One region of the Streptomyces sp. NPDC006691 genome, then DNA from elsewhere that is predicted to be linked to it. Evidence: riboswitches for the same ligand, from Rfam matches in the RefSeq annotation. Region 1 holds a riboswitch; each other region holds the start of a gene.
The links. Region 1 has a riboswitch for thiamine pyrophosphate ahead of ACFYNP_RS26090 (thiamine ABC transporter substrate binding subunit). Riboswitches for the same ligand answer to the same signal wherever they lie in the genome.
Positions count from the first base shown of each region.

Region 2: another riboswitch for thiamine pyrophosphate. It lies ahead of thiO (glycine oxidase ThiO); the one in region 1 lies ahead of ACFYNP_RS26090 (thiamine ABC transporter substrate binding subunit).
Region 3: another riboswitch for thiamine pyrophosphate. It lies ahead of thiC (phosphomethylpyrimidine synthase ThiC); the one in region 1 lies ahead of ACFYNP_RS26090 (thiamine ABC transporter substrate binding subunit).

Region 1 is NZ_JBIAGW010000013.1:102,755-107,595, forward strand. It holds gene ACFYNP_RS26085 (ABC transporter permease) at 1-1,090, opposite strand, end outside; gene ACFYNP_RS26090 (thiamine ABC transporter substrate binding subunit) at 1,213-2,313, opposite strand; TPP riboswitch at 2,396-2,514, opposite strand; gene rlmN (23S rRNA (adenine(2503)-C(2))-methyltransferase RlmN) at 2,647-3,753, opposite strand; gene ACFYNP_RS26100 (phosphatidate cytidylyltransferase) at 3,845-4,841, opposite strand, start outside.
Region 2 is NZ_JBIAGW010000020.1:121,118-125,958, reverse strand. It holds gene ACFYNP_RS32035 (thiazole synthase) at 1-774, opposite strand, end outside; gene thiS (sulfur carrier protein ThiS) at 777-977, opposite strand; gene thiO (glycine oxidase ThiO) at 974-2,155, opposite strand; TPP riboswitch at 2,153-2,265, opposite strand; gene ACFYNP_RS32020 (NAD(P)/FAD-dependent oxidoreductase) at 2,431-3,597, shown strand; gene ACFYNP_RS32015 (Rv2175c family DNA-binding protein) at 4,149-4,514, shown strand; gene thiE (thiamine phosphate synthase) at 4,620-4,841, shown strand, end outside.
Region 3 is NZ_JBIAGW010000001.1:688,252-693,092, forward strand. It holds gene ACFYNP_RS03095 (IclR family transcriptional regulator) at 223-993, shown strand; gene ACFYNP_RS03100 (SsgA family sporulation/cell division regulator) at 1,096-1,530, shown strand; gene ACFYNP_RS03105 (YibE/F family protein) at 1,535-2,878, opposite strand; TPP riboswitch at 2,950-3,084, shown strand; gene thiC (phosphomethylpyrimidine synthase ThiC) at 3,077-4,841, shown strand, end outside.

The DNA of each region.
Region 1 (4,841 bases):
GGCCGGTGCCGCGCCGGGCGAGGGCGGCCGCCGCGAGCCCGCCGACGACCAGCGCGATGGCGGTGGCCGCGAGGGCGTATTGGAGCGAGTTCCCGATCGCCTCGATGGGCGGCACGAGGAAGCTCCCGTTGTCACCGGCGGCCTGGAGCGCCCGGTAGTAGCCGAATCCGTAGCCGTCGGGGGTGTCCAGGGAGCGCTGGATCAGGACACCGATGGGCAGCAGGATCAGCAGGGCGACGACCGCCAGGACCGAGGCGAGCAGGGCGCGTTGGGCGGCGCCGCTCGGTCGGCGTGCCGTCTGGGCGGGGTCCACGAGCTTCAGGGCGCTCTCGCGGCGGCGTACCGTCCAGGCGTGCACGGCGAGGATCGCGCCCACCGCCGCGAACTGCACGATCGTGAGGACGGCCGCGGTCGGCAGGTCGAGGAGTTCGGCGGTCTGGCGGTAGATCTCCACTTCGAGGGTGGAGAAGGTGGGGCCGCCGAGGATCTGGACGACGCCGAAGGAGGTGAAGGTGAAGAGGAAGACCATGAGCGCGGCCGCGGCGACCGCCGGGCCGAGCGCGGGCAGCGTGACCTTGCGCCAGGCCGCGAGGCGGGACGCGCCGAGGACGCGGGCGGCCTCCTCCTGGCGGGGGTCGAGCTGGGACCACAGGCCGCCGACGGTGCGTACGACGACCGCGTAGTTGAAGAAGACGTGCGCGAGCAGGATCGCCCACACCGTGGTGTCCAGGCGCACGCCCCACAGCTGGTCGAGCAGCCCGCCGCGGCCGAGCAGCGCCAGGAACGCGGTGCCCACGACGACGGTCGGCAGCACGAACGGGACGGTGACCGCGGCCCGCAGGAGCTGTTTGCCGGGGAAGTCGAGGCGGGCGAAGACATAGGCGCCGGGCAGGGCGATCACGAGGGTCAGCGCGGTGGAGGCGAGTGCCTGCCAGGTGGTGAACCACAGGACGTGGCCGATGTCCGGGTCGCCGAGGACCTCGGTGACCCGGCCGAACTGCCAGGCGCCGTCCGCCTTGAGCCCGCGGCCGACGATGGCGGCCACGGGCCAGGCGAAGAACAGCGCGAAGAACACGAGCGGCGGCGCCATGAGCGCGAAGCGCACCCCGCCGCGGCGCAGCGCACCGCGCCGCGCCGCGCCCGGCCGCGCCTCGCCCCCGGGGCGGTCCGGCTCGGGGTGGTCCGGCTCGGGGCGGTCCGGCTCGGGGTCGTCTACTTCAGGACGAGCGAGGACCACGTCTTGACCCACTGGTCACGGTTCTTGGCGATCTTGTCGGGGGCGACGGTCGTCGACTCGGTGATCTTCGCGCCGTACTTCGTGAACTCCGCGGGCAGGGCGGCGTCCTTGGCGACCGGGTCCACGAACATCTGGAGCGGCATGTCCTCCTGGAACTTCTTGGAGATCAGGAAGTCCAGGAGCGCCTTGCCGCCGGCCTCGTTCTTGGCGCCCTTGAGCAGGCCCGCGAACTCGGTCTGGCGGAAGCAGGTGCCGGTGGCGACGCCGGTGGGGGCTTCCGCCGGCTTCGGGTCGGCGTAGATCACCTCGGCGGGCGGGCTGGAGGCGTAGGAGACGACCAGCGGGCGGTCGCCCTTGGCCTTCTTGCCGCCGGCCGAGCCGGAGAAGTCCGTGTTGTAGGCCTGCTCCCAGCCGTCGACGACCTTGACGCCGTTGGCCTTCAGCTTCTTCCAGTAGTCCTGCCAGCCGCCGTCCCCGTACTTGGCGACCGAGCCGAGCATGAAGCCGAGGCCCGGGGACGAGGTCGCCACGTTCTCCGTGACGAGGAGGTCCTTGTACTCGGGCTTGATCAGGTCGTCGAAGGACTGCGGCGGGCTGAGCTTGTTGTCCGCGAAGTACTTCTTGTCGTAATTGACGCAGATGTCGCCGGTGTCGACGGGCGTGACCCGGTGCTTGTCCTTGTCCAGCTGGACATCGGCGGGCACCCGGTCCAGGCCCTTGGCCTCGTACGAGGTGAAGATGCCGTTGTCGAGGGCGCGCGAGAGCAGGGTGTTGTCGACGCCGAAGAACACGTCGCCGCGCGGGGAGCCCTTGGTGAGGATCTCCTGGTTGAGGGCCGCGCCCGCGTCCCCGCTCTTGAGGACCTTGACGGTGTACCCCGTCTCGGCGGTGAACGCCTTGAGGACCGGGGCGGAGGCGTTGAACGAGTCGTGGCTGACGAGCGTCACGGTCTTGCCGCCGGACCCACTGGCCGTACCGGACGCCTTCGTGCCGTCCGATCCGCCGCAGGCCGCGAGCGTGGTGACCCCGAGGGCGGCGGCGAGCGCGCCGGCCGCGAGCCTCTTGGTACTGCGCATTTCTTCATTCCTCCTGGAGATGACCAGGAAGAGACGCGGCCCTGCCCGCACGACGCGGGGTCGTGCGGGCAGGGCGCAACAGCTTGAGTAATCGCCGAACTTCCTACCCCGAATGACCGGGGCAAGGTTCAGAGGGTCTGCGGTCCGTATCCCTTGCGGGTACCGCACTCTCAGCGCTGTGGCGCTCCCCTGTCGGAATATGCAGATGTTTCCAGCCAGGTTACACGGGCCCCCTGACCTGCCTCCGGCCGTTCTGCCCTTCGGACAACGGCCCCGGCACGGCCCCGGGCCGGCGCCCCTACGGATGCCGGCCCCTCGTCGGCCCGCTGCGGGCTACCGCTCGGAGGCGGCGAGCTGGCCGCAGGCTCCGTCGATCTCCTGGCCGCGGGTGTCGCGGACGGTGACGGGCACGCCGTGGGCCGCGATGGCCTCGACGAACGCCTTCTCGTCCTCGGGCCGCGAGGCCGTCCACTGGGAGCCCGGCGTCGGGTTCAGCGGGATGAGGTTGACGTGCACCCGCTTGCCCTTGAGGAGCCGGCCGAGCAGATCACCGCGCCACGCCTGGTCGTTGATGTCGCGGATCAGGGCGTACTCGATGGAGATGCGGCGCCCGGACTTCTCGGCGTACTCCCACGCGGCGTCGAGGACCTCGCGGACCTTCCAGCGGGTGTTGACCGGGACGAGGGTGTCGCGCAGCTCGTCGTCGGGGGCGTGCAGGCTCACCGCGAGGCGGCACTTGAAGCCCTCGTCGGCGAAGCGGTGCATGGCCGGGACCAGGCCCACGGTGGAGACGGTGATGCCGCGCTGGGACAGGCCCAGGCCGTCCGGCTCGGGGTCGGTGAGGCGGCGGATCGCGCCGACGACCCGCTTGTAGTTGGCGAGCGGCTCGCCCATGCCCATGAAGACGATGTTGGACAGGCGCGCCGGGCCGCCGGGCACCTCGCCGTCGCGCAGCGCGCGCATGCCGTCGACGATCTGGTGCACGATCTCGGCGGTCGACAGGTTGCGGTCCAGGCCCGCCTGGCCGGTGGCACAGAACGGGCAGTTCATGCCGCAGCCGGCCTGCGAGGAGATGCACATGGTCACCCGGTCCGGGTAGCGCATCAGGACGGACTCGACGAGCGTCCCGTCGTGCAGCTTCCACAGCGTCTTGCGGGTGGTGTCGTCGTCGCAGGAGATGTGCCGCACGACGGACATCAGGTCGGGCAGCAGCTCCTCCTGGAGCCGGCCGCGCGCGGCGAGCGGGATGTCGGTCCACTCCGCCGGGTCGTGCGCGTACCGCGCGAAGTAGTGCTGCGAGAGCTGCTTGGCGCGGAACGGCTTCTCGCCGATCGCGGCGACGGCTTCCTTGCGCTCGGCGGGCGAGAGGTCGGCGAGGTGCCGCGGCGGCTTCTTGGCTCCGCGGGGGGCGACGAAAGTGAGTTCTCCGGGCTTGGGCATGGTTCCTCAAGTGTCTCAGACGTACGGAAAAGGGCTCGCCGTCCTGTGGACGAGGAGCCCTCAACCGTTCAAAGCGATAAGAAAACGCAGGTCAGCCAGTTCCTACGAAGACCGCCAACAGCAGCCACACCACCGGGGCCGTGGGCAGCAGGGAGTCGAGGCGGTCCATGATGCCGCCGTGGCCGGGAAGCAGCGTGCCCATGTCCTTGATGCCCAGGTCCCGCTTGATCATCGACTCGCCGAGGTCGCCGAGCGTGGCGCTCGCGGCGACCGCGAGGCCGAGCAGCAGGCCCTGCCACCAGGTGCCGTCGTCGATGAGGAACTGCATGCACAGGGCGCCCGCCACCATCGCGAACGACACCGCTCCGAACAGTCCCTCGCGGGTCTTTCCGGGGCTGATGCGCGGGGCCAGCTTGTGCTTGCCGAAGCGCCAGCCGATGGCGTACGCACCCGTGTCGCTGACCACGGTCAGGAGCAGGAAGGTGAGCACCCGCCAGGGGCCGTCGTCCGCGGTGAGCAGCATCGCCACGAACGTGGCGAGGAACGGCACGTAGAACGCGGCGAAGACGCCCGCGGTGACGTCCCGCAGGTAGTTCTCGGGCGGCTCGGTCATCCGCCACACGAGCACCGCGAGCGAGGTGAGCGCCATCGCCACCCACGCGCCCTCGGCGCCGCCGACGTACCCGGCGACGACCATCGCCGCGCCGCCGACCGCGAGCGGCACCAGGGGCGCCTTGATCTCCTTGCGCTCCTGGAGGCGGCTGGTCAGCTCCCACAGCCCGACGACGACGGCGACCGCGATGACCCCGACGAAGACGGCCTTCACGATGAACAGCGACGCGATGATGACCACGCCGAGGCCGACGCCGACCCCTATCGCGGAGCGCAGATCGCGGCCCGCCTTCTTCTTCTCCGGCTGGGCGGGCACGGGCGGCACGGGCGGAGGGCTTGCCATGGGCTCCTGCGGCGGCTCGTCGCGGAAGTCAGGGCCGCCCGGCAGAGCGGCCCCCAGGTCACGTTCGCGGTCTTCGGCGCCTCGGCCGAGGTCGGGCACGACCGGCATCGGCTGTGTCCGCGACACCGGCGGG
Region 2 (4,841 bases), on a different contig from region 1:
GTCGAGCGCGGCCCGGCCCGCCATCGTCGAGGACGCCTCGGCGAAGTGCCGGCGCGGGATGCGGCCCGCGCGATGGGCGAGCCGGCCCGCCTCCACCGCGTGCCGCATCGCCTCGGCCATCAGGACCGGCTCCTGGGCCCGGGTCACCGCCGAGGCCAGCATCACCGCGGCGCAGCCGAGTTCCATCGCGAGTGCCACGTCGGACGCGGTGCCGGCGCCCGCGTCGAGGATCACCGGGACGTTCGCCCGGTCCACGATCAGCTCGAAGTTGTGCGGGTTGCGGATGCCGAGGCCCGAGCCGATGGGGGAGCCGAGCGGCATGATCGCCGCGCAGCCGACGTCCTCCAGCTTGCGTGCGAGGACCGGGTCGTCGTTGGTGTACGGCAGCACGGTGAACCCGTCGTCCACCAACACCTCGGCGGCGTCGAGGAGTTCGATCGGGTCGGGCAGCAGGGTGCGCTCGTCCGCGACGACCTCCAGCTTCACCCAGTGCGTACCCAGCGCCTCGCGGGCCAGGCGCGCGGTGAGCACGGCCTCGCCCGCGGTGAAGCAGCCCGCGGTGTTGGGCAGCACCCGGATGCCGAGCCGGTCCAGGACGGAGAGCACCGAGCCCTGCACGCTCGGGTCGAGGCGGCGCATCGCGACGGTGGTGAACTCGGTGCCGGAGACCGCGAGGGCGCGTTCCAGGACGTCGAGGCTCGGCGCCCCGCCGGTGCCCATGATCAGGCGGGATTCGAAGGTGGTGTCGGCGATGGACAGCAGGTCGTCGGCCATGGTCAGCCCCCCTGCACGGCGGTGAGGACCTCGACGCGGTCGCCCTCGTCGAGCGTGGTCGTCGGCCAGGCGCCGCGCGGCACGACCGTCTCGTTGACGGCGGCGGCGACCCCGGAGCGCGAGGGGGTGAGGGCGGCGACGAGGACGTCGAGGGTGGTCCCGGGGACGAGCGCGCGGGGCTCGCCGTTGACGGAGATGGTCATGCGGTCGTCAGCTCCCGAGGTGCGGAGGTGAAGCGTCGAGGGGTGAACGGGCGTGCCTCGTCGGGCAGTTCACCGGTGGTCAGGGCATGGGCCATGACATCGCCGGTGACCGCCGTGAGCAGCACCCCGTTGCGGTAGTGCCCGGTGGCGAGCAGCAGCCCGGGCAGCGCGGTCGGGCCGAGCAGCGGCGCGTTGTCGGGGGAGGCGGGACGAAGCCCGGCCCGGGTCTCGGTGAGCGGCAACTCCGTGATCCCGGGCACCAACTCATGGGCGTCGCGCAGGAGTTGGTAGACCCCGCCCGCGGTGACCGTGGTGTCCCAGCCGAGTTCCTCGCTGGTGGCGCCGACGACCAGCTCGCCGTTCTCGCGCGGTACGAGGTACACGTCGCTGCCCCGCACCACCGCCCGCACGGTCCGGGACAGGAACGGCGCGTAGGCGGGCGGCACGGTCAGGCGCAGGACCTGGCCCTTCACCGGGCGCACCGGCGGAAGGAGTTCGTCCGGTAGGCCCGCGAGACGACCGCTGAGGCTGCCCGCGGCGAGCACCACCTGGCCGGCCGCGAGCTCGGTGCCGTCCGCGAGGACGACTCCCGCCGCCCGCTCACGTACCACCGAGAGCCGCTCGGCCCAGCCGCGCTCGAAGCGCACCCCGGCCCCCGTACAGGCGGCGACCAGGGCCTTGGCCAGTCGGCGCGGGTCGACCTGGTGGTCGCCGTCCACGCGGAGCCCGCCGCGCACCCCGGGCGCGAGCATGGGCTCCAGACGCCGGCAGTCGCGCCCGGACAGCCACTCCGACTCCAGGCCGCAGCGGGCCTGGAGGGCGTGCAGCTCGCGCAGGTGGGCGCGGTCGTCGGAGTCGAGCGCCACGGCCAGGGTGCCGCAGGCGCGGTAGCCGGTGTCGAGGCCCGTGACCTCGCTGAGCTCGGCCGTGAAGGCCGGATAGCGCCGGGCGGACTCGACGTTCAGGGCGAGCAGCGTCTGCTCGCCGTAGTGGAGTTCGGTGACGGCGGCGAGCATCCCGGCCGCGACCTGGGCGGCCCCGCCGCCCGGCTCCGGATCGACCAGCGCGACGCTCATTCCGCGCTGGGCGGCCCGCCACGCCGTGACGAGCCCGATGATGCCGCCCCCGACCACGAGGACGTCGGACCCGTTCCCGGGCCCTCGCTGTGAAGAACGCATGGGCGTCCAGCCCCTCCCTTCGCCGGCATGACCCGGATCAGGTTCGTACGGTCGGAGGCCGCCCAGCCTCCCTCTCAGCCCGGTGCGTCCGGGCTCCCGCGAGTGCTTTACGCCTGCCACCATAGCCCGAGCCCCCAGCGCGCAGTAAGGGAGCGTCCGGGCGCCCGCCCCGGCCCGGCCCCTTACCTGACAAATAGTCAGCTGCTTATGGTGATCGGGTGAGCGAACAGCAGACGCAATCCGAAGCGCGGCACGTGGTCGTCGTCGGCGCGGGCATGGCCGGCGTACAGACCGCGGTGGCCCTGCGCGAACAGGGCTTCACCGGAGCCATCACCCTCATCGGCGCCGAGCCCCACCAGCCCTACGACCGGCCCCCGCTGTCCAAGGCCGTCCTGCTCGGCAAGGCCGAGGGCTCGGCCTTCGAGGTGGACTTCGAGGCACTCGGCGTCGATCTCCGCCTGGGCCTCGAAGTCACCGGGGTGCGCCCCGGCGAGCACCGCGTGGTGACCGAGGCGGGCGAGGTGGCGTACGACACCCTCGTCATCGCCACCGGCGCCGAACCGCTCACCCTGCCCGGCAGCCAGGGGGTGCCCGGCGTCCACCTCCTGCGCACCCTCGACGACGCGCGCCGGCTGCGCCCGGTCCTCGACCAGCGGCACCGGATCGTGGTGGTGGGCGCCGGGTGGATCGGCGCGGAGTTCGCGACGGCCGCGCGGGACGCGGGCTGCGAGGTCACCGTCGTGGAGGCCGCCGATCGCCCGCTGGCCGAGGTGCTCCCCGCGGCGGTCGCCGCCCCGATGACCGGCTGGTACGCCGAGTCCGGCGCCGAACTGCTCACCGGCGCCCGGGTCGAGGCGGTCGTGCCGGGCGAGGTGCTGCTCGCCGACGGGCGCCGGCTGCCGGCCGACGCGGTGGTCATCGGCATCGGTGCCCGCCCCGCGACCGGCTGGCTGACCGGCTCGGACATCGCGCTCGGCCCCGAGGGCGCGATCACCGCGGACGCCCGCCTGCGCACCTCGCTGCCCGATGTGTACGCGGTCGGCGACTGCGCCTCGTTCCCCTCGGCCCGCTTCGGCGAGCGCCTCCTGGTCCACCACTGGGACAACGCGCTCCAGGGCCCGCGCACGGTCGCCGCCGACATCGTGGGCGAGGCCCCCACCGACTACGACCCGGTCCCGTACTTCTGGTCGGAGCAGTTCGGCCGCTTCGTCCAGTACGCGGGCCACCACACCGACACGGACGAACTGATCCACCGCGGCGACCCGTCCTCGACGCCCTGGTCCGTCTGCTGGCTCAGGAACGGTGCCCTGGTGGCACTCCTCGCGGTGGGCCGCCCCCGAGACCTGGCCCAGGGCCGCAAGCTGATCGACGCGGGCGCCCGGATGGACCCGTCGAAGACGGCCGACCCGTCCATCCCGCTGAAGTCGGCAACGCTGCCGTAACGAGAACCCCCGCCCGCCCCACGGCGACTCCGGGCTCCGCCATGGGGCTCGGGGCCACCTACAGGGGCGCGGCCCGGCGTGTCCGTGGTTCCGCCATGGGGCTCGGGGCCACCTACAGGGGCGCGGGGAACGGCGCGAGCAACCCGCACGTACCCGCAGCCGAGTCCGGGCCCGCGGCCCGGCGTGACCGTGGTTCCGCCATGGGGCTCGGGGCCACCTACAGGGGCGCGGGGAACGGCGCGAGAAGCGAGCACGGTCCGCGGCCGAAAGGGGGTCAGGGGCGCGGGGAACGGCGCGAGCAACCCCGCACGGACCCGCAGCCGAGTCCGGGCCCGCGGCCGAACCGAATGAAGCCCCTCCGGCGCTTGAGGAGCGGGGGCCCGGGGGCAGCGCCCCCGGAATGGAGCTCGGGGGCACAGCCCCGGAGGGGGCCCGGGGCACAGCCCCGGAAGGGGGCCTGGGGGCGCCGCCCCCAGGAAGGGGCACGGGGGCACAGCCCCCGAGGGGTCACCCCGGTACCGAGTGCCCGTGCGAGGTGGCACGCTTGGACCGTGACCGAGATTGACGCAAAGATTGATGCTCTCGTCCCCGCCTGGCTCCACCTCCCCGACATCGCGGAGATGCTGGACGTGGAGGTGACGCGCGTACGGCAGCTGGTCAAGGAGGGCCAGCTCATCGCCGTGCGCCGCGGTGAGAACAGGGCGCTCCAGGTGCCCGCCGCCTTCATCGACACCGACAAGGTGGTGAAGGGCCTGACCGGGACGCTGACGCTGCTGAGGGACGACGGCTTCTCCGACGAGGAGATGCTGGAGTGGCTGTTCACTCCGGACCCGACGCTCCCCGGCACCCCCGCCGAGGCCCTCAGCGAGAATCGCGGCACGGAGGTGAAGCGCCGCGCCCAGGCGCTCGCTCTCTGAGCCGAGCCCACCCGACAGTGCCGCGAGCCGCGCGGTGTACGGTCCGGTCCACCCGGCCGTACACCGCGCGGCCCGGCCGAAGACGAACACAACGGGGGACCTTCCATGCCCACGGCCCGTGAGCAGCTCGCCGACGCCCGGCTCTACCTGTGCACCGACGCGCGCAAGCGCCAGGGCGATCTGCCCGCCTTCCTGGACGCCGTCCTGGCCTCCGGCGTGGACATCGTGCAGCTGCGCGACAAGGGCATGGAGGCCGCCGAGGAACTGGAACACCTGGCCGTCCTGGCCGATGCCTGCCGCCGGCACGGCAAGCTGCTCGCGGTCAAC
Region 3 (4,841 bases), on a different contig from region 1:
GGGATTAGCCCGGCCGGGGGAACGAACCTGGCGAAACCCGCTGCCCGCCGAAGTCGGCCATTAGAGTGGCTGGTCTCTGCCGCCCCCGGGGAATCACGGGTACCGACCGATCCCTACCTCCGGTTCGACCGCCCGTGCCGCCTCTCCGGACGTGCGGCGGGGCCCGCGGGGGTGGCCCCCGCAGGCGGGCGCCTTGCCCGTAGGCACTCCTGGGGGTGACCCGTGGCCACGGCTTCGAATGCCGCCGTCCCTACCCTGATCGGCTCGGTCCAGCGGGCCCTGCGCCTGCTGGAGGCAGTCGGGTCCCACCGGGACGGCGCCCCCGCCAAGCAGCTGGCCCGCGAGGCCGGACTACCGCTCCCGACCGCCTACCACCTGCTGCGTACCCTGACCCACGAGGGCTATCTGCGGCGCGAACACGGGGTGTTCGTGTTCGGGCCCGCGGCCGAGCGGCTGGCCCACGGTGGGGCACTGCAGAATCGTCGCAGCAAGATCGCCGACTCCCTGGCGCACTGGCGGGACTCCATCGGGGTGCCCGTCTATTTCGCCGTCTACCGCGAGGGCGAGATCGAGATCGCCGGGGTCGCCGACACCCCCGCCGCGCCCGCCGTCGAGGAGTGGGCCGACTTCCGCGCGACCGGACACGCCCACGCGATCGGCCAGTGCCTGCTCAGCCAGCTCGACGAGCGCACCCGCGAGGACTATCTGGACCGGCATCCGGTCGAGGCCATCACACCCTTCACCGTGCGGGACCGACGCACCCTTTCGGAGCGGCTGGCGGCTACGGAGCGTATGCAACCCGTGATCGAACGGCAGGAGTACGCCCTCGGTACGGTCTGCGCGGCGATCCCGATCACGGCCGGTTCCAGTGCTGCCACGATGGCCATTTCCGTACCCCTTCACCAGGAAGAACGTCTGCTTCCCGCCATCGAGCAGCTGCGTGGCGAAGTGGGTGGCCTGTTCCGCACTCTGGCCTTCTCTATCAGTATCTGAAATATCACTCCTTGTGATCTGTAGGGGCTTCCAGCACGATTGCGTCAAGAGGGCCATGCGGGATCATTCCTGGCCAGTTTCGGCAAAAGCGGGGTACGTGCGATGCGTGAATCGGTTCAGGCAGAAGTGATGATGAGCTTCCTCGTCTCCGAGGAGCTTTCCTTCAAGATCCCGGTGGAGCTGAGGTACGAGGCGACCGACCCCTACGCGGTGCGCATGACCTTCCACCTTCCCGGCGACGCACCCGTGACCTGGGCGTTCGGCCGTGAATTGCTGCTCGACGGCATCAACGGGGCAACCGGGGACGGCGATGTGAGAATCGAGCCCAGCGAGCCGGAGGAGCTCTCGGACGTCCACATCCGGCTTCAGGTGGGCGCGGACACGGCACTGTTCCGGGCCGGCGCGGCGCCGCTCGTGGCCTTCCTCGACCGCACCGACAAGCTCGTACCGCTCGGGCAGGAGTGGACGCTCGGGGAGTCCGACGAGCATTTGGAGGAGGCACTCGGGCGCATCCTCGCCGAGGAGAACGCCGGCTGACCCGCTACTTCTTGCGGCGGTGACCGCCCCCACCGCGTACCGCACCCGCGCGCGGCCCGGCCGACCCCGTGCCCGGCCGGTCTGCGGAGACCACCAGGGCGGCGAGCGCCGTGGTCAGCGGCACCGAGGCGACCAGGCCGATCGAGCCGACCAGGGTGCGGACGATCTCCTCGGCGACCAGCTCGCTGTTGGCCACCGTGCCCACGCTGCTCTGCGCGATCGAGAACAGCAGCAACAGGGGCAGCGCGGCGCCCGCGTAGGCGAGCACCAGGGTGTTGACCACCGACGCGATGTGGTCGCGGCCGATCCGGATGCCCGCCCGGTACAGGCCGCGCGGGCCCATGGTCGGGTTGGCCTCGTGCAGCTCCCAGACCGCCGATGTCTGTGTGACCGTCACGTCGTCGAGTACGCCGAGCGATCCGATGATGACGCCCGCGAGCAGCAGGCCGGACATGTCGATGTGCGGGTAGAGGCCGTGGATCAGGCCCGTGTTGTCGTCCGTGTTGCCGGTCAGCGAGGCCCAGCCGATGAAGAGCGAGCCGAGCAGCCCGATCAGCATCAGCGAGACGAGGGTGCCGAGGACGGCGACCGAGGTGCGCGCGGACAGGCCGTGGCACATGTAGAGCGCGATCAGCATGATGGCGCTCGCCCCGACCACCGCTACCAGGAGCGGGTTGGAGCCCTGCAACACCGCCGGAAGGATGAACAGCGTCAGCACGGCGAAGGAGACCACCAGGGCTACCAGCGCCATCACCCCGCGCAGCCGGCCGACGACCACCACCGCGAGCGCGAAGATCCCCGCGAGCAGTGCCATCGGGAACCGGCGGTTCACATCGGTCACCGAATATTGCAGGTCGTGCGGTGCGTCGGGGGCGTACGCGACGATCACGCCCTGGCCGGTGTGCAGCTGGCGGGGCGAGTCGGGCTGGACGATCTCGGTGAAGGTGCGGCCCTTCTCCTTGCCCGAGGTGACCTCGACCGTGGCCTTCTTGCACACCCGCTGTTCGGTGCTCCTGGCCCGCTGGCTCTCGGCGGTGGAGGTGTCGCCGTTGGACGGGGCCTGTCCGGCGTTGACCGATGCGCAGTCGACTTCTTCGACCTTGACGACCTTGGCCTGCTGGGTCTGGCGGTCGAAGCCGACGCCGGTGCGCTGGTGCGGCGGGGCGCCGCCGGGCCAGAGCACCACCAGACCCACAAGTACCGCCGTGGAGAAAGGAATCAGCACGGCGGCGATGACCTTGCGCAGGTGCTTGGAGACGGGGGTGGCGGGTCCGTGCGCGTGCGAGTGGCCGTGCCCGTGGCCGTGTCCGCCGTGCTGGTGCGGAGGGTGCGGTTCTGGTGAGGTCACCGCCCGATCATCGCAAGAACACAGGGGGCCCTCTGTTCAGCGCGCCAGTGATGACGCTAGCGTGGTGACACCTTTGCACACGCGGGAGCTCGGAGCACCGGGCTGAGAGGGCGCTGAGAACCGTACGAATCGTACGGAAACGGCTGCGCCGACCGCCGAACCTGTTACCGGGTAATGCCGGCGTAGGGAGTAGGTCTCATGACCATTCAGGACGCACGCACGCCTGCCTCCAGCACTGAGGAGAGCGGGAAGTCCATCGGCTGGCACAAGGGGTACGTGGAGGGATCGCGCCCCGACCTCAAGGTGCCGGTCCGTCAGGTGCACCTCACCAACGGCAAGGCCGTGACGCTGTACGACACCTCGGGCCCGTACACCGACCCGAGCGTCGAGACCGACGTCCGCCGTGGCCTCGCCCCGCTCCGTGAGAACTGGATCATCGGGCGCGGCGACACCGAGGAGTACGCGGGCCGCCCGGTCCGCCCCGAGGACGACGGCATCAAGCACACCTCGCCGCGCGGCGGGCTCAAGAACCTCGACGCGGTGTTCCCCGGCCGCCCGCGCCAGCCCCGCCGGGGCCGCGGCGGCCAGGCCGTCACCCAGCTCGCGTACGCCCGTCGCGGCGAGATCACCCCGGAGATGGAGTACGTCGCGATCCGCGAGAACGTCTCCCCCGAGGTGGTCCGCGAGGAGATCGCGGCGGGCCGCGCCGTGCTGCCCGCCAACATCAACCACCCCGAGATCGAGCCGATGATCATCGGCAAGCGGTTCCTGGTGAAGGTCAACGCCAACATCGGGAACTCCGCGGTCACCTCCTCCATTGAGGAGGAGGTCGACAAGATGACGTGGGCCACGCAATGGGGCGCGGACACGGTCATGGACCTCTCCACGGGCCGCAACATCCACACCACCCGCGAGTGGGTGCTGCGCAACTCCCCCGTCCCCATCGGCACGGTCCCGCTCTACCAGGCGCTGGAGAAGGTCGACGGCCGCGCCGAGGAACTGACCTGGGACATCTACAAGGACACGGTCATCGAGCAGGCCGAGCAGGGCGTCGACTACATGACGGTCCACGCCGGCGTGCTGCTGCGCTATGTCCCGCTGACCGCCCGCCGCAAGACCGGCATCGTCTCGCGCGGCGGTTCGATCATGGCGGCCTGGTGCCTGGCGCACCACAAGGAATCGTTCCTGTACGAGAACTTCGAGGAGCTCTGCGAGATCCTCGCGGCCTACGACGTGACGTACTCGCTCGGTGACGGCCTGCGCCCCGGCTCCATCGCGGACGCCAACGACGAGGCGCAGTTCGCGGAGCTGCGCACGCTCGGGGAACTCAACACGATCGCCAAGCGTCACAACGTACAGACGATGATCGAGGGCCCGGGACACGTCCCGATGCACAAGATCAAGGAGAACATCGACCTCCAGCAGGAGATCTGCGAAGAGGCCCCGTTCTACACCCTGGGGCCGCTGACCACCGATGTGGCGCCCGCCTACGACCACATCACCTCCGGCATCGGTGCGGCGATGATCGCCTGGTGGGGCACCGCGATGCTCTGCTACGTCACGCCCAAGGAGCACCTCGGCCTGCCCAACCGCGACGACGTGAAGACCGGTGTCATCACGTACAAGATCGCCGCCCACGCGGCGGACCTGGCCAAGGGGCACCCGGGCGCGCAGGAGTGGGACGACGCGCTCTCGGACGCCCGGTTCGAGTTCCGCTGGGAGGACCAGTTCAACCTGGCCCTCGACCCGGACACCGCCCGGGAGTTCCACGACGAGACGCTGCCCGCGGAGCCGGCCAAGACCGCGCACTTCTGCTCGATGTGCGGTCCGAAGTTCTGCTCGATGAAGATCTCCCAGGACATCCGACGCGAGCACGGCGGCGACCTGAAGTCCGACGAGATCGAGGCCGGAATGGCGGAGAAGTCCAAGGAGTTCGCGGACGCGGGCAACCGGGTCTATCTGC